2 regions of the Paenibacillus sp. YYML68 genome follow, and region 2 is predicted to be linked to the other one. Evidence: a T-box and tRNA genes for the amino acid it is inferred to sense, from the RefSeq annotation. Region 2 holds a T-box; the other holds one or more tRNA genes.

Region 1 (11,716 bases), 740 kb from region 2:
TCTGGGCATTACCGGCTATGACGCGGAGAACTGGCTGCGCGAGCAATACAACATCGAGGTCGAGCTTAGCGACATGTACAACATTTTGTGCCTCATTACGCCGGGCGATACGCGCGATAATGTCGATCTGCTGCTAACGGCGCTAAGACAGCTGTCCGAGGAGAATTACAGCGTTCGTCCTTCGACCGAGCTCGTGATCAAGATTCCGAAAATTCCGCAGCTGACGCTGTCCCCGCGCGATGCGTTCTACGGCGATACCGAGCTCATTCCGTTCAAGGAATCGGGTGACCGCATCATCGCGGAGTTCATATACGTCTATCCGCCGGGTATTCCGATCCTGCTCCCGGGTGAGGTCATCTCCCAGGACTTGATCGACTATATTACCGAGCATATCGAGGTTGGTCTGCCGGTGAAGGGACCGGAGGACCGGAGCATCGAATATGTGAAGGTCATCGTGGAGACGCCGGCTATTTTCTAAATACATGCCCAAATAACCGCATGCCCTCGAATGATTCGGGGGACATGCGGTTTTTTCATCTGTTCAAAGATGCGGTTGTACTTGAATACGGCCTACACCTGGTCTGTTATGCGCGCCTCAAGAAAACGAATGACGTCCGCCACCGCGTGCTCGTCATGATGCTTGCACACGTGATCAGCCGACTCAATCAAGAGCGAATGCGCATTGCTGACGGCCACACCTATACCTGCTCGGCGAATCATCTCTAGATCGTTCAGATGGTCGCCCATCGCGACGCATCGCTCCTTCGGGATGCCTAGCATATCGAGCACCCGTTCCAGCGCATGCCCCTTGGTCGAGTTCACAGGTAACATCTCGAAGTACCGATCATCCGAGCGCACCCAATCGACATCGCTTCCTGCCGTCAGCGCAACGATCTGCTCACTGGCCGCATCCATCTTGTCTGGCTCCCAGGCGAACAGCACCTTCAGCCATTGCTCTGGCACCTCCAGTATGCTGGTTACGGGCTGATACGGGAACTTCTCAATGTTCCGGTGGCGCTGCGTCATGCTGTTATCTTGAATCGTATACGGATACTGCTCACCTTGCACGTAGATTTCACAGCCGATTTCGGGGAACGTCTCGATCACGCGCTGCAGCGCCCCTTTGCCAGAAGCAGGAAGGATAGACTCCCACACGACCTGCTCCTTGCTGTAATCGTAGATGACAGCCCCGTTGTACAGTATGGCAGGTGCATTCACCGGCAGCTGGCGTGCGAATAGGCCGGCCGGCTCTACAATACGTCCAGTCGCAATCGTGAACGTTCCTCCCAGGTCAACGAAGCGCTGAATCGCCTCTGCATTCTCCGGGCTGATCTCCTTCTTCTTGCTCAGCAGCGTTCCATCCATGTCGGTCACCAGTATGTACCCTTCGAACATTCTCTTCTCCATCACCCATACCTCTTCTCTTCTTCATTGTAATTCATGGGTCATAATGCTATGATGTTTTTGATGCATGTCGCTAGAAATTCGTTCCAGTCCAATACGTAGGCAGGTGCATAGGTTATGGCGCAAAGCGCTTATATTAAATTCGTGAACGGTTCCGCCGTCTCCTCCCTTACTCTGGAAGAGCTACGCGGGCAGCTTGAACATTATCGTGACCAGCTCGCCCGTACAGCCAAGCAGCTGGATTGGGAGTACGATGAAGCCGGATTCCCTTACACGATCGAGTCGAAGCCGGAAGCCGAGAATGCATGGTTCTATCTCAAAGGAAAAAATACGCTGTACAAATACATCGTGCTTGGCGTCGGCTCCGAGAAGAACGGCGACACCGAACAGCATTACGTTCAAATGGTGCTGCCTGACGACTGTACGCATGGTGACAAGTCTAAAGGTAACGAATACTGCAAATATTTAGCTAAGCTGTGGAAGGCAGAGCTGCATCTGTTCAACGGGCGAACGATGTACTTCAATCCGCGCAAATAGGACAAGTGAAAAACCCTTCTTGATGGTCAAGAAGGGTTTTGTCTTCGATCTTATTTCTCTTGCTCTTCAATAATTTCGTTGTAGATCGCGACGACACGATCCCACTCTTCCTCATCCTCAATGCTGGCAAGGAACGCTTCGCCGTTCTCTTCTTCAATACGGAATATGACACCATCGGCTTCCACATCGTTGCGATCGAGAAGTACCGCGTAAGCCTTGTCACTGGCTTCAAAGGTGTACACCATTACCATCTCATGTTCAACGCCGTCCTGGTCCGTCACGACAAAAATTTCTTCCTCGTGATCATGGTCGCACGATGCGTCGTGAATGTGATCGCTCATGGGAAAACCTCATTTCCTGATTTTATAATTTTACTCCCACGTATCGTACCATGATGAATAAGGCGAAGTCAATGAACCACGCTTCGCCTCATTCGTGCTATTCAGATACGATCGACTTCTCAGAAATCGTTACATACTTCCCATCCGCGGTCGTCTTCACAGCAAAGCGAACCTTGTACGTGCCCTTCTCCGTGAACGTCACATTAAATGGCCAAGCATACCAAAAGCTGCTCTTGTCGCTGTCAACCACTTCCTCCTTCGCGGCTACCTGCTTGCCGCTAGGCGAGACGATCGAGATCTGGAACGAACGAATCGACGTGTTCAAGCTATCCACCTGAGCAAGCACGGAGAAGCCAAGCTGCTTACCCTGCTTCACAACACCGAACGGCTGCTTGATGTCGTAGTCGTCCTCAACGGTCTTCGCGACGAACATATGTACGTTGGGCTTATGGACCGCAACCGTATGACTTGCGCTGTCCCACTTCACAATCGCCTGCAGCGAATCAGATAACGTTCGTACCGGTAAAACTGCGCTGCCTTTAACTAGAAAAGCCGGCACCTCCGACGATCCGAAGCTTTGCTCAGCATCATTGACCACTAGTCTTACCTTGGAATACCCTTCAAATTCTCCCCAGATCGAGCTTGCGACTGCGCCAGCTGTACCGAATAACGTAAGCGAGAGCACCATCGTTAGCAATCTCGGCACCTTCATCGTAATTAACCTCCATTGTATGAACCAATTTGTTTAATTATACTCCGCGGCTTGGCAATAGTTGCGGCCAGTTTTGCTAAATTTATTATTTTTTATTCGTAGCACCATCTAGATCTAGTGAATGAAAGGGCTTCCGTTGAATATTCATACAAAATATGGATAGTCTTATAGGAAGGCGTCTGTCAAATCTCTTCACCATTCGATAAACGATGGCGAATGGTGCGCTTACCCGGGAAATAGCTGCAACCATAATCCGAAATGTGGGGGGATGCGAAGCGGCATGCCTAAATCCTTACAACATTTTCTTGAATGTTGATCAACAGGCATGTTAGATTATAGAAGGTATACGTGTTAACGCCCTACTGAGTGGAGGAACGTTTGTGAGTTTGCACATACAATTTATTGGAACGGGAAGCGCCTTTGCCAAAGCTTACTATAATACGAACGCTCTCGTACGAACAGAAAGCTTTAGCCTCTTGATCGACTGCGGATATACAGCCGCAAGAGCGATGCACGAACTCGGAATTGGCTTGGACGAAATCGATGCAATCTTGATTACTCATATTCATGCCGATCATGTAGGCGGTCTTGAGGAGTTCGCCTTCCAGAGCATGTATAGATATAAGAAGCGAATTCGTCTGCTTGTGCCGTTCGATATAAAGGATTCGTTATGGAATCATTCCCTTCGAGGCGGCCTGGAGAACGCTCATGAGGGCTTGAACCGATTGGAGGATTACTTCGACGTCGTTACCTTGGAGCCTGACACAGTCATCACGCTTCAGCCGGAGTTGAATGTGAAGCTGCTTCCGAGCCTGCACATTCCGGGTAAGCCGAGCTACTCTCTTCTGCTGAACGACCGCTTCTTCTATAGTGCGGATTCACAATTCAACAGCGAGCAGCTTCATCAGCTTCACGCAAGCGGCTGCAAGCTTATGATGCACGACTGTCAGCTTACATCTCCCGGAGCTGTTCACGCCAGCCTCGAGGAGCTGCTTACTTTACCAGAGGAGCTGCAAGCCAGCATCTGGCTTATGCACTACTCCGACAGCATGCCCAGCTTTATCGGTAAGACAGGCAAGATGACCTTCGTCGAGCAAGGTACAATATATAAGCTAGACTATGAGGTCTGACATCGGCCGCCTTGTCGCTGTTGAATGTATATTAGCGGCACCTCCTGCACATCCTACCTGTAAAGGAGGCGATTGCAGATGAATACAGCCAAAGATCAAGTTGTGGCCGTCCGTAAAAATGGTGATGGTGACATCGTCGAGCTCAAGCTTTCCTCCGGACAAGTCGTCGATTACAAGGAAGCTCAATTTATGGCAAAAAACGGACAGATCGACAACGTTAACGTATTTCGCGGCCGTGACGGCGAGGAGCACCTTCGCTCCAATCCGGATGGCGATCCGACGAACAACCTGGACAATTTGCCAGGCTTCTAATTGTATTTTCAATATGATGTTGTCGTAGCCGGCCCTCTGAGGTCCGGCTTTTTCGTATGGCAAAGCTTTTTTTAGAATAAAGTTTTTGACCTGCAGAAGGAATTTTCCTACTCCAAAAAGAAGTAATACATATAAAATTTTGTATATTTTAGGAGTTGGAGCTTCTGCATGAAAAGTCACAGCGGCTTTATCCTGTATATCGTACTCGTATCAACCTGGTCCATAATGAGCGGTAGCGCATGGAACATTCCTCTACTTCTCGCATTCTCCCTGCTCTATGCCGCCACCTTTCTCGTTAAGCAACCTCCATCCTTCGTCTTCAATGTTCAGCCAATGCTGGTCGTTGCCATCCATGCTGCCAGCCTCACCCATTGGGTGCTGCCGCTATATTTCTTACATATGATCGAGCTACACAAGCGGTTCCACCGACGTTCCACAGCGACATTGCTGAGCGTCATATTCATCGTCCCTTATATTGTCATATCGGCAATTACCCGTCATGGGAACAGCTTGCCTAACATAGCATTCGAAACGGCTACCTGCCTCGTGCTTGGCTTCATGTTCGGCAGTCTGATCAAGAGCATGGAGCTTCAGAAGCAGCTGCTGGACAGTGAGAAGAAGCATCTAAGCACACATGACCCACTTACAGGCTTGTACAACTTCCAAGAATTCCACAGACAGACGGAGCTGCTCGTGAACGATGGTAAGCCTATCTTGCTCATATTGGCTGACTGCAAAGATCTGAAGTCACTGAACACGAGCACCGGCTTCCAGGGCGTCAACGATATACTGAAGCAGGCTGCTCAGCTGCTGCGCATTATGTTTCCACAGAGCTCTCTGATCAGCCGCTATGGCGGCGATGAGTTCGCGATCGTCATCGACAACCCACACAAGCAGACGCTTCATACCATTACGCAGCTGCTGTCTATGGAGTTCCCGAAGCTGACCGGTATCGAAATTAACTTCGGCATCGCCTCGTTCCCGCAGGACGGAAAGACGAAGGATGATCTGCTTGCTGTCGCCGAGAGCCACTTATACATGATGAAGAGAGAGACGTGGCTGAAGCGTGAGGAGCATATGCTGCGCAGCGAGAAGCTACGCGTTGTCGGAGAGCTCGCATCCGGCATGGCGCACGAAATTCGCAACCCGCTTACGACTATTAAGGGCTTCATTCAATTGTCCAAGGCCGAGCGCTACAATATTGAGCCGTGGTACGAGCTGATCATGGATGAGATCAATCGGATGAGTATGCTTACTGCGGAGTTTTTACAATTTTCCAGACCACATATTACGTCATATAAGGTGCACTCTCTACGTTCTTGTGTGCAACGCGTCATCTCCCTGCTTGAATCCGAAGCAACGCGACTTGGACATAAGCTAGACTTTCAACCTGATCGTTATGAACTCCTCATGCGTATGGATCAGGATAAGATGCTGCAGCTGCTGCTGAACCTCGTCAAGAACGCACTGGAAGCTATGGAGGAGCAAGGAACGGTTGATATTAAGCTGTACCCGGTTGATCGCCATGCAGTTATAGAGATTATGGATGATGGAAAAGGTATTCCGGAGGGAGAATTGGATAAGATTTTCATTCCGTTCTACACAACGAAGGATTCAGGAACAGGACTCGGCTTATCGATCTGTCATAAAATTGTTCAAGATCATGAAGGCACCATTGAAGTGGAAAGCCTCGTCGGGCTGGGAACGAAATTTACCATTACGCTCCCAACCGTCTCCATCGAGCCTCTGCAGCTTCAAGAAGCATCTGAGGACAAGGCTACCATTTCGATATAAAGGACATGATTCCATTGCTCACAGGTTCAATTTGAACGGAGCGCGACTCCGTTGCATAGCTGAGGGCACCGACGAGAGCACCAAGCAAGGCACCTCCCAGCACTTCCTCTGGCAGGTGACCTAGCCGCTCCTCAAGCTCCTGCGCACGCTTCTCATGCACATGGATAGGATGATCCTTCGTGATGTTCGCGACCGTCTCCTCCAGCTCATTGACCTCAGATGCGATTAATCCGGCATGTCTTCGAATCCCCATCGCGTCATACATGACGACAAAGCTGAGCATCGCAGATACAGCGAACAGCTCCGCGGCGAAGCCCTTCTTCAGCCCCAAATAGGTGGCAAGCGATACGACACCGGCAGCGTGGGAGCTCGGCATGCCTCCCGTACGGAACAAATCCGACCACGACCAAGCTCCCCGCTCGCGGATGTGCAGTGGCATCTTCAGCAGCTGAGCCGCACCAATTCCGACAATGGACGTCCATAACGCCCGATTCATCTGCATCACCTCATCGATTAGGATGAGACGTGCCTCCTCATTCTATTCCGAGGTGCATAAGCCGCACACCTTCCAGATTTAGAGACGTGTGAGCTTCGAGAGTGGAAAGCTGGCCTCCGGATCGTCACCGAGCGTCCCCCATGCCATAATGCCATTGATATATTTCACCTCAAAGGGAAGCTGGACATGGTCCACCTTGTACAGACCGGGAGGGAAGTCATTAGGGTCCAGCATGTACGATTGCGCAATCGCAAGCCTCTGCCTTGCTACTGCCTGTTGACTCTCGAATTCAGAGGCTTCAATCTCACTCGTTATCGAGTTAATCTCATGCTGCAGCTCTTCTTTGTTCATTTGACTAAACAGCTTCTTCATCTTCATCATCCTTCACTACGCTTGTCTCGTAATCTTACGTACTATTTGTCGAAATAACACCGTATAAACCACACTATGTCGCGATATGTTGTAATATTCAGCTCGAATTCGTCTGTAAATAGTGGTATAATAAAGGAAACATTAGGTAACTAAAGGAGGAATTCACATATGTCTACAGAGGTCGTTTTTAACAATCAAAAAATTCCAGTTAGCTTCGTATCTTGCGATCAGAAAGCGATTCCACAGCTCATTCGTGCCTTGAAGGAAAAAGGAATGTACACCAGTCTAGCCGAAGGTCGCGAGACGATCGAACGAATCGAGCTAATCGGAAATAGTGCCGTGCTGCATCACAAAACGAACGACCGCTGCATTGAGCTACCGCTCTATTGAGCGGTTTTTTTTCGTCAGACTCCACGAATACATTGTCAAGCGAGGACCTCCTCGGTTACAATAAATGGACACGGGTAACCGTAATGCTCCACCAATTACGATTAGTGTAAAGGAATTGTAAGCCATGAGAGCCAAAACTTCCAAGTCAAACAACAAACGTCACTATTTCAGATTGACCTTCCAATCGCCGCTCGGAGCCGAGCTTAAAATTATCGGCGCCGAGGACGTCGGGGCAGAGATGAAATGGTATCAGGCTGCTCTGGTCGATCTAAGCGCTGGCGGCGCAAGATTCTACACGTCAGCTCCGCTCCCCGAGACTGAAAACTTATTAACGGAGCTGCGTTTCACCATCTTGAATGTCGAGCATAGGCCCTATGGAGTTATTGTCCGTTCTATCTTACCGGAAGCAGGGCACTATGAGTACTGTATCCAGTTCTCCTGGCAAGACTCCGAGACGAACGTATTGACCCGGATGCTGCACCAGCTGGCGCTTCGCATTCGTCGCAATCCTATCGTCTCTGGCTGTAGCTTCCTGACAGAAGAAGAGCTGGCAGCCTTCAGCCCTAACCTAACGCGCTTGACCTGACAGCCCAACCGTCACATACCTTCTACCCGAGTCCGAATGCCCGATCCAGCAGCGAAACAGCAGCTGATCGGGCTTCAGTCTGTCGTATAAATCTTTCAGGCCGATGACGGCCCCCTCCAGACCATATTTCCCGAACATCTCGAACAAGTAGGTCGTTCTGTCCGTGCTGCTCCGATTCTCGTACAGCTCATCTGCAATCCAGCTTCTAGCTTCGTCCAGTACGATCATATCCGTCCACATCGCGACTCTACCGCCAGGTCTCACCAGTGATAGTAGCAGCTTATTGTAATCCGCCAGCAGCGAGTTGCGCAGGAACTGGATCGCCTCCATCATCTGGCGCACCTCAGACTCCTTGTAACGGTCGATATAAGGCTGTACCTGCATTAATACATCCGGGTAGAACAACGCAGTATGCACGCCCGATGACATGACGAACGAGAACGTCCGGTGCAGATGCGGCAGCACTTCTAATCCTCTCACCTGAAAGCTAGCATCCCGCAACAACGCAGCAATGTCCGAAGCAGGCGCCGATGTCATCAGCAGCTCGTCCAGCTTCTCATACAGCGAAGCTTGATCCAGACAAGTATAGTCAATCCGAGATAATGACTTGATCCGACTCAAGCTGACACCCCCTTGAGCATCCAGCCATTCCTGCAGCATGTTCGGCTCCGAATCGAGCACTGTAACTTGCTGGAACGCCTTGGCCATACCCGGTATATCTACGTCTCCGTGATTGCCTGCGCCCAGCACAGCCGCCTTATCCCGCATCGGAAGGTCCGCTAGCGTATCCTCAATCAGCCGTCTGACATGGTAGCGGTGAGTGCCATATTCGTGCTCCCCCCAATCCAAGCCTTCCTGCAGCAGTGCCTGATCTCCTGCGCCTTCCGGCTGCGGGGTTGCCCAAGGGAAGTCCTTCATGCTCGCATCCTCCAATATATGTCCGTTTTGATGTTCATTATAGCATACCCGATTCCTGCGGCGACAGTACCGTCTACTGCCCCTCCTAACCCGTCGAGCTTGGTTCTGAAAAAAAGTTTGTATAAATGCTTGACACTTTCAGCCGCGCCTGTTATTATAAAAAACGTCCCCAGCAGGACATGTTAAAAAAATATTGAGACCTGTTAGCTCAGCTGGGAGAGCACCATCTTGACAGGGTGGGGGTCAGTGGTTCGAGCCCACTACAGGTCATACTAAGAAACCCTTGTATATCAAGGGTTTTTTGCTTTTGTGGATCGTTGCTCATGATCCAAACTTTCCGAAGGCCAGAAACTAAGAAGTAAAAAAACAAAGCCGAAAGTCATGAAGCTTGACTTTCGGCTTTAGTGAACCTCGAATGCCTCTAACAGCCTGACCTCGACTGTTTTTACTATGAAAACAGCCTATTTTTTATATTATAATTTCATCATCATCTTCCCCCGCTTCACCGCGAGTGAAGCCTTCACCGCCTCCGTGCGCATAACCTTGGAAGCTTGATTCGACACGAAGAACGCATCGCAATACAACAGCCGTTCCAGCGCCTGCTTCGCAGCCTGTACAGCGAGCGTCTCACACTGAAGCATATACATACAAATTCGATAGCATTCGCTCTCGTACCGGCGCAGGCCTTGCATCTTTTCCTGCACGTTCATATACATCCCCCAGCCCTAGATTACATCCCCGACTTCGCCCCTTCCTTCATTATATAGGTGTGCTTCGAGCCGTGAAGTACTATATTTTCCTAGTACCCTTCTATATCGCTATATTGGCGGTCGCATCAAAGATAAAAATTTCTTTAGCGATACAACTCTTGCCTATTCCAACTATAAACTGGTATCATCTAAAACAAGGGAAATGAACCCGATGCGAAATTGCTAACATAATTATAATAGGGAGCTATGATCTCAAACCTGTAAAGTGGGCACTTGGGTTTGAAGGAGCAAGTAGTGCAACCGACCATCTCTGTAGAGGTGGTTTTTTATTTAGTCCTAGAATATACGTGGAGGTGAATTCATGAAAGCGTTAGAGTGTGAAACCATTATGGAGCAACTGGGTCTGTCTTCTGAAAGATTGCTGCAATGGATGGAGCATCGGGAAAGTTGCTCCGAACCGGTCAGCATAATAGCAAATACCGAGCCGCTGGACGAGTCCGCGCTCCCCCCCATTGAGCGTGAGCCGGAGCAGGTAATGTTGCTCATATAATGCTCACCAGTTTCCTGCATGAGAATAACGGCAAGACGATCTCGCCCCTACCCCTATAGATCAAGCACTACGTTTCTCCTTGCGCCAAGCATACACCATTAGAACAGCTCCGGCCACCACGAACAACGGCTCCATTACATTGGCCTCAGGTCCGTTCGTAATACGGTGCAGCTGAAAGATCCAATGAAACACCACAATGTCAAAGCTTAAAAATAGTCCAGTCGACACCGCGAAGCCGTGATAAAAGGAAGAACTGCAGCGCTTACGTATAACTATCATAAGCGCGAACAAAATCAGAACCCCGATCATCACTGATCCAATTCGTCCTTGCATCGTCGTCGCCTTCAGACCAGCCGCAAGAGCAGAGCTCAAGTGACCGAATTGTATCGTAAGTAAAAAGCCGAAAAACACCCCTAGCCAACGCTTCAGCAGGACCACCTCTTTCATCCTATCATCATACATAAAGATGAACAGACTATCAATAGAACCCTTCTTTCACCAGAATTCCTACTCATTCCTCATCAAGCGCGTCTATTCAACAAAATAACACATGAAATAAATTGTTAACGTAGTGTAAATTGTGACACCTTTTTTTGTAAAAACATCCTATAATACAATATACAAAAAGGTAGAACATGTACACAAGGAGTCGATGTCAGATGATCGTCATGAACACTTGGGAGCTATACCAAAAGCTGAAGAGCGGAGAAATCGCAACTTGTATCGAGGATGGCAAAAAAGCGAAGCGCATCTATGGTGATCTGATATGGAAGGATCGTTACGAGCAGCCTGTGCTGGACCGCACCTTCTGGGGAAGACGCTGGGTCGTACAGAAGTAGTAAGAGCCTAGACGTTGAAGCTTAACGGACGAAGCACGCGGGGACGGCGTTCATGAATCAGCTGCTCCCCGCATCCAAGCTTTGCATATGGTTTGCCTCGGCGCCCAACCAACCACCGGAAGTCCGCCCTGCTCGCCCCACCGTTCGATTCCTCTTTACCTGTGAGCCCACAGCACCTTCTTGGCCGCTTCGATCGTTTTCCCCTGTCACATGAGCATCATTAGCCTCACGGCTCGCCTGCATCGCCTTCAAGTATTCGAAAGCTTCCTCAAAATCTGCAAAATGATTCATGTTGTCCCTCCCGAATAATCTCTTGTCTCTTATTACCTCAATAATTGAAGTCTTAAACAAAAGAATACGCCCCTTCCAGCCATCCTGAGCCGAATATGGAGCCGAGGTTTACATTTCTAACGTTTATTTAACATCTGTCTACGAACGAATTAAACAATTCGCATGTATGATAATCCCATACAAGACAGATTGAATAACGTTGCTGCTAACACGGCGCTTTCATCCAGATAGGAGACTGAGACAATGGATAAGCTGAGTGATCAAATGCTGCTGGACACTTACGCCACAGCTCTGCGCCAAGGCTTGGATCACGCCTTCATCAAATTGCTGCTTG
Region 2 (11,716 bases):
CTTCCAGTCCGGTTCGATAATAATTTCCACTTGCCCGCGGCCGAGCTCGTGCGCCAGCTCCTTCGCCATATCGGCAAGAGCAGACGCAGCAGCCTTCTTCAGCCAATCCGGCTCGGTCACGATAAGCGTATCCACTATTGGCAGTATATGCCTCAGATAGCCCGAATGATTCTTATTTGTGACCATCCCCATCATAAAATGAAGCTTATTATACGTGTACGTGCTCTTCAGTGTAGCCGCAAGCGCAGCAGCGCCCTCCGGATTGTGAGCACCGTCCAGCAGCAAGCGAGGCTCTCTCGACACCAGCTCCATACGACCCGGCCAGCTCGTCTCCCTCATCCCCTTGTACAGCGCTTCGTCGTCAACGATGAGCGCGTAGTACTGTCTGAGCACCTCAATAGCCATAATCGCCGCCGCTGCATTATGCACCTGATGCTCGCCGTTCATCCGAATCGTAACGTCATCGATACGACGGAACAAGCCGTCGAAGTGGAACGCTTGCTCGTCCTCCCGCGCTGAGACAAGCTCCACGCGGTACTCCGCCCCGAGCTTATACAGCTTGCTCTGCTTCCGCTGTGCCGCCGCTTCGATGACCGCAAGCGCCTCGGGATCGGTCACCGCTGTCACGACTGGGACGCCAGCCTTGATAATACCCGCTTTATGAGCCGCGATCTCTGCGATCGACTCGCCCAGCAGGTCCATATGATCGTGTCCGATGTTCGTAATGATCGAGACGATCGGCGTCACAATAGTGGTCGCGTCCAGCGTGCCGCCAAGACCAGTCTCCCAGACGACGAAGTCCGGATAAGCGACTCGAGCGAAATATTCAATCGCCATGACCGTCGAGATCTCGAACATCGTCGGCTGCCCGTGCAGCTCGGACACCTCGTCGACGATCGGCTTTATTTTATTAACGACATGAAGTAAATCCTCCTCGGAGATGTTCACGCCGTTCATTCGAATGCGCTCCGTGTACGTCTCGATATAAGGGGACGTGAACGTCCCCACCTCATAGCCACACTGTCGAATCGTCTCGGACAAGTAGGCGCATACAGAGCCCTTGCCGTTCGTACCTGCGACATGAATGAACTTCAGTCTCCGGTGCGGATTGTCAAGTCGCTCCATCAGCAGCTCCATCCGCTCAAGTCCAAGCTTAATACCCGTCACCGGCATGAACCGGACGATCCAATCTATCGCCTCACGCGCAGTCGCAAAAGGGGCCGCGCCCGGCATACTCACCTCACCGCTCATCTATGCTCACCCCTTCAGCTCGCCGATTCGAGCGATAACTTTATCTCGCTTATCAGCATAATCAGCCAGCTTCGCCTTCTCTTCTTCGATTACCTTCGCAGGCGCCTTCGCTACGAAGCCTTCGTTCGACAGCTTGCGCTCGATTCGCTCCACTTCGCCATGAAGCGTCTGCAGCTCCTTCTCGAGGCGCGATATTTCCTGGGCAATGTCGATTAAGCCCGCCAGCGGCAAGAATAGCTCCGCTCCGGTGACAATTCCCGTCATCGCCTTATCCGGCGCGCTGATCGCGCTGTCGATCACGAGCTCCGACGTGTTGCAGAAGCGACGCACATACTCTTGATTGCGCTGCAAAATGTCGAGCGTCTCCGCGCTCGTCGGCTTCAGCTGCAGCTCGATCTTCTTGCTCATCGGCACGTTCACCTCCGCGCGAATGTTGCGGACCGAGCGAATGACGTCCATGAGCAGCTCCATCTCCTTGACCGCCTCCGGCGCTTCGAACGCAGAGTCGACCACCGGCCAAGCTGCGAGTGTAATCGACTCGCCCTCATGCGGCAGATGCTGCCAGATCTCCTCGCTGATGAATGGCATGAACGGATGAAGCAGCCGCTGCGTCTGGTCAAGCACGTAAGCAAGCACCGACTTCGTCGTCTTCTTCGCCTCTTCGTCTGTGCCGTACAGCGACAGCTTGCTGAACTCGATGTACCAATCGCACAGATCGTCCCAGATGAAGTTGTAGAGCAGTCTTCCCGTTTCACCGAACTCATAGACATCGATCAGGCGCGTTACATCGCGAACCGTCTCGTTCAAGCGGTGCAGAATCCAACGGTCCGCCGTACCGAGCTTGCCGCTAAGGTCAATATCGCTCACCGCGAAGTCTCCCAGATTCATGAGGGCGAAGCGGGATGCGTTCCATATTTTATTGGCAAAATTACGCGCCTGCTCAACCTTCTCCCAACGGAAGCGAAGGTCCTGACCTGGCGTCGAAGAGGTCGATAGCATGAAGCGCATCGCATCCGCGCCATACTTCTCGATGACCTCGATCGGATCAACCCCGTTGCCGAGCGACTTCGACATCTTCCGTCCCTCCGCGTCGCGGACAAGACCGTGCACCAGCACGTCCTGGAACGGAATGCGGTCTGTAAACTCTAGGGAGCTGAACACCATGCGCGCTACCCAGAAATAGATGATGTCATAGCCGGTTACGAGCAGGCTGTTCGGGAAAAAGCGCTTGAAGTCAGCCGCTTCCTCATCCGGCCAGCCCATCGTCGAGAACGGCCACAGCGCCGAGCTGAACCATGTGTCGAGCACGTCCTCGTCCTGCTTCATATGGGTGCCGCCGCAGGATGGACATACAGACGTCTCCTCGCGAGCGACGACCATCTCGTTGCAATCCTGACAATACCAAGCCGGAATACGGTGTCCCCACCACAGCTGGCGGGAGATGCACCAGTCGCGCACATTCTCGATCCAGTGCAAATATATTTTCTCGAAGCGATCCGGTACGAAGTTAACGCCTTCGCCTGACTTCTGCGCATCGACAGCGCGGTCGGCGAGCGGCTTCATCTTCACGAACCATTGCGTCGACAAATACGGCTCGATCACCGCACCGCTGCGCTCGCTATGGCCGACCTGGTGCGTATGCTCCTCGATCTTCACAAGAACGCCGAGCTCCAACATGTCTGCGACAATCTGCTTGCGGCACTCGAAGCGGTCGAGTCCTTGATATTTGCCTGCATTCGCATTCATCTTGCCCGATTCGTCCATGACGAGCACCTGAGGCAAACTGTGGCGATTGCCGACCTCGAAGTCGTTCGGATCGTGCGCTGGCGTAATCTTCACCGCACCGCTCCCGAACTCCTTCTCCACGTACTCGTCGCCGATGATCGGAATTTCGCGTTCGACAATCGGGAGCACGAGCGTCTTGCCGATCAGATGCTTATAGCGCTCATCCTCCGGATGGACAGCTACCGCTGTATCGCCCAGCATCGTCTCCGGACGGGTCGTCGCCACGATGATCGATTCGCTGCTGTCCTTCACCGTATACTTCAGATGATACAGCGCGCCTTGAACCTCTTTATATTCGACCTCAATATCCGACAGCGCCGTGCGGGCGGCCGGGTCCCAGTTAATAATATATTTGCCGCGATAAATAAGTCCCTTCTCATACAGACGAACGAACACCTCGCGAACCGCCTTCGACAGCCCCTCATCGAGGGTGAAGCGCTCCCGCGAATAGTCGAGGGAGAAGCCCATCTTCGCCCACTGCTCGTGAATCGTGTTCGCGTACAGCTCCTTCCACTCCCACACCTTCTCGAGAAACTTCTCGCGTCCGAGGTCGTAGCGCGTCACGCCTTCCTCACGCAGCTTCTGCTCCACCTTCGTCTGCGTCGCGATGCCCGCGTGGTCGGTGCCCGGCATCCAGAGTGCGTCATAGCCCTGCATCCGCTTCGCGCGGATCATAATGTCCTGCAGCGTGCAATCGAGCGCATGCCCGATATGGAGCATCCCGGTCACGTTCGGCGGCGGGATGACGATGCTGTACGGCTTCGCCTCCGGACGCTGTCCTGCCTTGAAATATTGGCCCTCGAGCCAATAATCGTACCATTTCTTCTCGCTTACCTTCGGGTCGTACGTCGTCGGCATTGCCGTCTCCGGCGCCGCTTGCTTGTTCTGTTCCATGCATCTTCTCTCCTTGTCACAAGTTGTCATACACTAGACCTGCACCTGCGTAGCAGGCTCCGAAGCAGCTCGGACCGTACTGCAGGTGTTTGATTAATACCATTAACTATTCGTATGTTGAACAAAAAAAGCCCGCCGCCCGTAAAGGACGAAGGCTTTCGCATCCGTGGTACCACCTTTATTCCGCAGTCTATGCCGCCTTAGACCTGTCCATGTGACAACAAGCAGGCTAGGCGCATCCATTGCGGCGCTCGAACAGATAACGGCTGTGACCGGCCGAATCTAAGCATCGCTTCAATTCGGCAACTCCGGGGCGACTTCGACAGGTACATCCTGCAGAACCTCTCAGCTGGTGCCGGCTCCGCTCTCTGAAGGGCTCGCTGCCTACTATTCCCTTTCCACGTTATTACAGCATCTTCATGCGTATTATCATAAACAATCGAGGCGTCAGAGTCAACATGTCGAGCACTCGACTTCGCGCGAATACGAATAACCCGGAAAGCCTCAGAGGCCGTCCGGGTGCTCGTGCACAAGTATGAAGTCTTATCTCGGAATACGAACGATTTGACCGACTGCAATGTCATTATCGCCAAGACGGTTGTAGAGCACGATTTCTCTCGCGTTCACGTTGTATTTCTTCGCGATTGACTCCAGCGTGTCGTCCTTCTGCACGATAACCATACGCAGCTTGCGGAATTGCTGCTGCTCGTCGCTTGTGCTAAGCAGCATGCTCTTCCACTCCACACGCTCTGCGGCTGTCGTCGCAGGTGCGGCTACAGCTTGCTGCTGCGCGGCAGGCTGATCTCCTTGCGACTTCGCACCGCTGAAGCTCATGAGCGAGGCGATGCCGCCTGGTGCCTTGGCAGCTGGTGCTGCGTCCACGGCAGGCTTCTTCGCGCCGAATGCGACCTTGAGCTCCTTCTTCTCCTCGACTGCTGCGATCGGCTGCTCCGCTTGCACCGGAACAGGCACAGCAGACGCCTCCGCGTTCATCGCTGCCTCAGATGCTTGCTCGACAGCCTCAAGTGCAGCTGGTGCTGCTGGTGCCGCTTGCGGCTCTGCGGCGCTTACCGGCTCGACGCGCTCGGCATCGCTGCTGGCAGCAGTCGCATCCTGAGGAGCTTCCTCCTCGCTAGCGGCTGAACGCATCGCAGGCTGCGCTTGCTCAGACTGCTGTGCCCATTGCTGCCAATCGGAGCGAGCTGGCGCTGCATCGCTGGCGCTCTCCGAGCGCTGCGGCTGCGTCTCCAGCGGTGTCGCGCTGTCCTGACGGCGGCTGTCCGGCTCCCAGCTCTGCTCATCGTTAGCTGGCAGCTCCAGACCGTTCAGCGAGAGCACACCGGTGATGTTCAAGCTGCGGGACGTCAGCAGATCGACATCGAAGTTGTCGATTTCAACGGAGATGTCCTCAACGCGCGCTACGCGGCTCATCGGCAACGTAATTTCAACCGGAATCAGATGCTCCAGCGTCTGTCCCTCCTGCTGCTGCTCATCCGTATACGTTCCGCTCAGAAGTAGGTTGCCCCGCAGTACAGCTTGTTCCCCTTGCGAGATGACCTGAATATGAGGAACCAGCTCCACGCCCTCCAGCGCCTGGATGCCGAGCACTCCCTCATGAAGATGAACACGCTCATAAATATCGAATCGCAGTCCGTTTTGTTCTGTAGCCAATGTGTAATCCTCCCTTTCGTATTTCTACCTTTTCTCGCGAAAAGAAATACTAGTGCCGTCGTCTATCTCATTTATATGGCACTGCCGAGAGGAGCATGACTACTATTTTTTCAACCGTTGCAGCAGCGCGTGGAAATCGTCCGGCCACGGCGCCTCTACCTCGATAAGCTCGCTCGTAAGTGGATGCGGGAACGCAAGATGTTCGCCGTGCAGCGCCTGACGCCCGATGGCATCCGGCTTCCCTCCATATAATAGGTCGCCGTACAGCGGGTGTCCGGCATCGCTCAGATGCACCCGAATCTGATGCGTCCGCCCCGTCTCCAGCCGCAGTCGGACGAGCGAAGCGTCTCGGTACGTCTCTAGCCGTTCGAACCGTGTGACCGCATGCTCCCCCCGCGGCGACACGCGGCGCCTCGTCGGATGGTGACGATCCCGCCCGATCGGCGCATCGATGCGTCCCGCTGCCTTAGCCAGTCTGCCTTGCACGACCGCTATGTACGTACGGCCGATCGCCTTCTCCCGCATCGCAGCGTCCAGCACCGTCTGCACCCAGGCGTGCTTAGCGAACAACACCGGGCCTGTCGTATCCTCGTCAAGCCGATGAATGTGCCGCGCTCTCACACGCTGTCCATCCGATGCCAGCAAGTAATCGACCGCCTGCAGCAGTGTACCCCGTTCACCCGCCTCCGTCGGATGCACCTTCATACCCGCAGGCTTGCTCACCACGAGCGCGAAGTCGTCCTCATACAGGATCGCGACATCGCCGCGTCCTCCAGCCTCTGCGTCGAGCTCGCAGACCGTGTCCGCTGGCTCATCAGGAAACAGCTTCAACAGAAGCCTCCTGCCCTTCCACTGCAGCCCCTCCTGCCGCAGAAGCGTGCGGCTCCACTTCTCCCCGATGATTGCTGCGGCTTGCTTCGCCGCTTGTTCAACTGATTCCAGCGTATCTGCCACCTCAAGCTCAAGCCATTCGCCCTTGCGCCGCCAATGCATCATCGAGCTTCCTCCTCCAGACGCCCGCCGGCGTGCTTGCTCTCTTGGCGCACCTTCAGCCATTGATACGCGACCAGCATGACAAGTGCGGCTGCGAACAAGCCGAATACGACATACAGCTCGAACGGAATTCCATAAAAACTATATTTTTTTAACACATAAGCCGCCCCTGTCCTTGATATATGTGAATGAACACGTTCCTCACATTTTACCAAAGCAGATCCATTCCGCAAAGCGGTTACACTGCCAGGTACACCTTTACTTACAATTCGGGTGATCTATTAAATAGGTGGTAATTATGATAGAATGTGAGAAGAATTGTCGATAAAAGAAAGCAAATATTTGCTTGGGAGTGGAGAATATTGAAGGGCCAATTGCTAGCTGTTCGAAAATGGGGCTGGCTGAAGAAGATTTTATTTGCGATCGCTCTGCTTACCTTTATGACATCGAGCTTTTTGTACTTAACGCCTCCAGGTGGAGATATGCGAATGTGGATGGCCGAGACGGTCATTACGACGCAGCATCGCAGCTGGGCATGGATATTCGTCGGCGCCGAGCGGCGCGACCAGATGGTGCAGAAGATGCACAATGACATCGAGGATGCGGCGAAGGAGAAGCAGGACCTGAATCTGGTCAAAATTCGCAAAAACGGCGAAAAGGCGCGATCCATCGATGAGCTCATCAAGGTCGAGGATATTTCCGGACAGTTCTGGAAGGGCAAAAAAATGTACGTGTACGACCCGACCACGATCAAAATTATGACGCCTCACAAGCCGGGTGAGGGTGAACGGATCAGCTCCATGGTGACGCGCACCGGAGCGGTCGCCGGCGTGAACGGCGGCGCCTTCGACGACCCTGAGGGACTCGGCAACGGCTTCGCGGCAATCGGGTTTATTATCTCGGACGGCGAAATCATTTTTACCGACAAGGACGGCTCGATCCCGCAGCACATCGTCGGCTTCACCCGCGAGGGCCAGCTCGTCGTCGGTAAGTACGATGCGTTCCAGCTTCGCGACATGGGCGTATCCGAGGCGGTCTCGTTCTACCCTCGTCTCATCGCTAACGGCAAGCCGCTCATTACGAACGGCGACGGCGGCTGGGGACGCGCACCACGGACAGCGGTCGGACAGAAGGCGGACGGAACGGTCATCTTCCTCGTCATCGACGGTCGCCAATCGCATAGCGTCGGCGCTACGCTGAAGGAGCTGCAGGATCTGTTCCTCGAGGAAGGTGTCGTGAATGCGGGCAACCTCGACGGCGGCGCCTCCTCCGAGCTTGTCGTAGACGGCGAGCTGCTGACGAAGCCATCGAGCCGTTACGGCGAACGACGACTGCCTTCCGCCTTCCTCGTCTACGATGATCCGTCATCGGTGAAGGCAACGCGAGTATGGGACGGCGTCGACAAGATCGATGCGGGCGGCTCGCACGACCATCCGGATTTTCTGCGCGAGCAGGCTGAGAAGAAGGCCCGGCAGCAGCAAGGGCAGACGACGCCGAAGACGACAGATCCGAAGGACGGCGCTCAAGGCACACAAGAAGGCAAGACCAGCACGCCGCAGACAGGCGCTGCGGGCGACGGTAATGCCTCAGGCGGCACAGCGAGCAAGGGCAAGGACGCTACGAACGGAACTGGCAGCACGAGCTCAGGCACAGGCGCGAATGGCAAAGCGACCTCGCCAGCGGCTCCGAACGGGACTGGCGCATCTTCATCGGGTACGTCGAAGCAGCCGACGAACGGCGGAGCAGATGATGAAGGCTCCAGCAGCACGACCGGCAATGGTGGTAGCGGTAGTCATGACGCTTCGGCAGGCAGTACGAGGTCGCCGAATGATGCATCAGGTGCAAGCTCTGGAGCGAATACGGGAGCCGGAACATCCGGCTCCTCACAGTCAGCCGGCACGCCAGCAACGCAGGACAAGCAGGACGACACAGCAGGCAAGACTGCTCCGAGCAATACTGGTGCCAGTGGGACAAGCTCCGGCAGCTCTGCAGGCTCTACGTCCAGCTCATCCGTTCAGTCGCAGGACGTGAAGGTCGCTCCGTCTATGAAGCTCGACGCGCAATAGATTACATACGAGTATGTACAGTTTTATTGAACACGGACTGACTCACGCTGTGCTGCGAGCTCACAACGCAAGTCAATCCGCATCGCCCTGACAATTGATTGTCAGGGATTTTTTTACTACCATCACATTTTGAGCTACGTGTTCATTTCCGCACCTGTCAGCGTTCCACGGTTAATCATGATCGTCTGATTACCGCTAAGGCTATTACCAGTTGCAACCAGTCTGTACGTACGCATACCGACAATCGGAGCGTCATCGCAGCCGATCATCGCTGTCGTAATTGGACTGTTCGCTGATACAGGCGTGTCACTGGCAGACTCAATTAAGGTGTTATCATCACGGAAGAACTGGAACGTAATTGTCGGGTTCGCCGAGCTCGGCAGCCATGTGATCGAGGTCGTCAGCCAAACCACATTATTCGCCTCATCCACGTTCAACGTCACAGACCCGAGATTCGCCATCGGAACTTCTGCTGTCAGTAAGTTATTCGCAAACTTCACACATTCAAACTCAATGAGGACACCTGGTGTCCCTGCAGGTCCTTGTGGTCCTTGTGGTCCTTGTGGTCCTTGTGGTCCTTGTGGTCCTTGTGGTCCTTGTGGTCCTTGAGCACCTTGAGGTCCTTGAGCGCCTTGAGGGCCTTGAGGGCCTTCAGGTCCTTGTGGCCCTGCTGCTCCAGCTGGCCCCTGTGGTCCTGCAGGACCCTGTGCCCCTGTTAAGCCCTGCGGACCTGTCATCCCTTGCGGACCAATCGGTCCTGCCGGGCCTTGTGGTCCTTGAGGACCTTGAGCACCTGCAGGTCCTGCTGGACCGGACCGTCCCTGCGGTCCTACGGGTGCGAATATTTTGACCTTCGTCGGACAGCATTTCAATACTTTACTGCGCTTCACATGAGTACTTTTTTTGCCCGGACACAATGGTTTCTTCTTGACCGGGTTAACTGGCTTCCTACACTTCGACTTCATATTCCATCCACCTCCTGGTATTTGTACACGATAGCATATGTACATCTACTGGAAATCGTTTGGATAAGCACCTATAAGTCCGGGTATAAGCGCCTCAATTATGAATGCTAATTGAATGATGGTTGTCCATAGGGCGATCGATCGGCTAGTTCGTCGCCACTCGTGCGTGGCGGACAAATAAAGGACCTGAACGGTTGAGTCGTTCAGGTCCTTCAATATAGCCAAGTTCGGATGATACTTCACGTTGAAGCTTAAGTCTACAGTCGCTGCAACGCCCGGCGCTGAGCTTCGATCGTCGCCTCAACGACATCGTCCCCATGCGCGGTAGAGACGAACATGCCCTCGAACTGCGACGGCGGCAAGCTGACTCCCTCGTCCAGCATCGCGGCAAAATAACGATTGAACCGCTGAAGGTCCGAGCGCTTCGCGGACTCATAGTCCGTCACCGGCTCTGCCGTGAAGAACGGACATACCATCGACCCGACCCGATTGATCGTCAGCTCAATGCCCAGCTCCTTGGCATTCGCAAGGAAGCCCTCCTCGATACGCGCAGAGCGGCGCTCAAGCTGCTCGTATACGCCCGGCTCACCGAGCAGCTTCAGTGTCGTATAGCCTGCTGCCATGGCGAGCGGATTGCCCGACAGCGTCCCCGCCTGGTAGATCGGCCCAACTGGCGCAATATGCTCCATAATCTCCCGCTTGCCGCCGTAAGCACCGACCGGAAGCCCGCCGCCGATCACTTTGCCTAGACACGTCAAGTCTGGTGTAATGCCATACAGCCCTTGTGCGCTGTGCAGACCGACGCGGAAGCCGGTCATCACCTCATCGAAGATGAGCACGCTACCGTATTGCAGCGTAATGTCCCGCAACCCTTGCAAATACCCTTCCGCAGGAGGTACGACTCCCATGTTGCCAGCTATCGGCTCTACAATAACTGCCGCGATGTCATCCCCGTACCGCTCGAACGCCACCTTCACCGATTCCATATCGTTATAAGGCACCGTAATCGTATTGACGGCAATGCTCTCCGGCACGCCAGGGCTGTCGGGCAAGCCCAGCGTCGCGACACCAGAGCCAGCCTTAATCAGCAGCGAGTCGGCATGGCCGTGGTAGCAGCCCTCGAACTTCAAGATCTTGCTGCGACCTGTATAACCTCTCGCGAGGCGCAAGGCGCTCATCGTCGCCTCCGTACCGGAGCTGACCATCCGCACTAGCTCCATCGACGGCACGCGTTCCAGCACGAGCTTCGCCATCTCCGTCTCTAGCTCGGTAGGAGCGCCGAAGCTCGTCCCATGCTCCGCCGCCTGCTTGATCGCCTCTATTACCTGCGGGTGGGCGTGACCGAGGATAAGCGGTCCCCACGAGCCGATATAGTCAATGAACTCATTGCCGTCTATATCCTTCACATAAGCGCCTGCTCCGCTTTTCATGAACAACGGGGTCAAGCCGACCGACTTGAACGCTCGTACAGGGCTGTTCACCCCTCCTGGTATGTACTGCTTCGCCTCGGCAAATGCTTGCGCAGACCGTGCATCCGTCCGTTTGTGCATCTCGTTCATCGTTAAGCTCCTTTACGAAGATATCACTTGAAAACACCGATCAAGCCATATATAATTATCCGCAAAATCATCCCCTGGCTGCGGCTCTAAGCCGTCCGTGTCCAGCACCATTCCCCCTGAAACGAGAGGATCGCATGATCGACATATTATCCAAGGTACCTTTATTTCAAGGCATGAACCCGCATCAGCTCGTCGCCATCTCCAATATTTGTCAGAAGAAGACGTTCAAGGCGTACACGACTCTGTTTCAAGAGAAGGACGTAGGCTCCATCTTCTATATCGTACATACCGGCTCGGTCAAAATATATACAAGCTCGAACACAGGTGAAGAAAAAATATTATCCGTCATTCAAGCCGGAGAAAGCTTCGGAGAGCTGTCCTTGATCGACGGCAAGCCGCGCTCAGCCTCCGCCCAGACGCTGGAGGAAAGCAGTCTGATCGCCATTAGCGCCCAGAACTTCCTCGCGCTGCTGCGCTCCAACTTCGATATGAGCCTGATCATCATGCAGGAGCTGTGCAGCCGTCTGCGGGA

What was found. A T-box is a leader RNA that pairs with one kind of tRNA and senses whether it is charged. The one in region 2 lies ahead of PAE68_RS17475 (valine--tRNA ligase), so its partner is inferred to be a tRNA-Val.
Region 1: it encodes a tRNA-Val, which carries the amino acid that the T-box ahead of PAE68_RS17475 (valine--tRNA ligase) is inferred to sense. The anticodon was not compared.

The regions. Positions count from the first base shown of each region.
Region 1 covers NZ_BQYI01000001.1:3,143,586-3,155,301, forward strand. Annotated here, with positions in the region: gene PAE68_RS14265 (aminotransferase class I/II-fold pyridoxal phosphate-dependent enzyme) at 1-478, shown strand, start outside; gene PAE68_RS14270 (Cof-type HAD-IIB family hydrolase) at 571-1,407, opposite strand; gene PAE68_RS14275 (DUF1885 family protein) at 1,522-1,941, shown strand; gene PAE68_RS14280 (DUF1292 domain-containing protein) at 1,992-2,282, opposite strand; gene PAE68_RS14285 (stalk domain-containing protein) at 2,380-2,994, opposite strand; gene PAE68_RS14290 (MBL fold metallo-hydrolase) at 3,375-4,124, shown strand; gene PAE68_RS14295 (DUF3892 domain-containing protein) at 4,203-4,436, shown strand; gene PAE68_RS14300 (ATP-binding protein) at 4,605-6,230, shown strand; gene PAE68_RS14305 (divergent PAP2 family protein) at 6,214-6,726, opposite strand; gene PAE68_RS14310 (DUF1811 family protein) at 6,805-7,098, opposite strand; gene PAE68_RS14315 (hypothetical protein) at 7,267-7,488, shown strand; gene PAE68_RS14320 (PilZ domain-containing protein) at 7,613-8,074, shown strand; gene PAE68_RS14325 (hypothetical protein) at 8,057-8,992, opposite strand; tRNA gene PAE68_RS14330 (tRNA-Val) at 9,190-9,262, shown strand; gene PAE68_RS14335 (hypothetical protein) at 9,466-9,702, opposite strand; cyclic di-GMP riboswitch class II at 9,933-10,017, shown strand; gene PAE68_RS14340 (hypothetical protein) at 10,064-10,252, shown strand; gene PAE68_RS14345 (DUF2243 domain-containing protein) at 10,313-10,699, opposite strand; gene PAE68_RS14350 (hypothetical protein) at 10,912-11,091, shown strand; gene PAE68_RS14355 (hypothetical protein) at 11,149-11,382, opposite strand; gene sda (sporulation histidine kinase inhibitor Sda) at 11,626-11,716, shown strand, end outside.
Region 2 covers NZ_BQYI01000001.1:3,885,331-3,897,046, forward strand. Annotated here, with positions in the region: gene PAE68_RS17470 (bifunctional folylpolyglutamate synthase/dihydrofolate synthase) at 1-1,251, opposite strand, end outside; gene PAE68_RS17475 (valine--tRNA ligase) at 1,258-3,930, opposite strand; T-box leader at 4,072-4,340, opposite strand; gene PAE68_RS17480 (LysM peptidoglycan-binding domain-containing protein) at 4,474-5,601, opposite strand; gene PAE68_RS17485 (RluA family pseudouridine synthase) at 5,704-6,597, opposite strand; gene PAE68_RS17490 (hypothetical protein) at 6,594-6,752, opposite strand; gene PAE68_RS17495 (phosphodiester glycosidase family protein) at 6,957-8,660, shown strand; gene PAE68_RS17500 (hypothetical protein) at 8,795-9,625, opposite strand; gene hemL (glutamate-1-semialdehyde 2,1-aminomutase) at 9,883-11,184, opposite strand; gene PAE68_RS17510 (Crp/Fnr family transcriptional regulator) at 11,319-11,716, shown strand, end outside.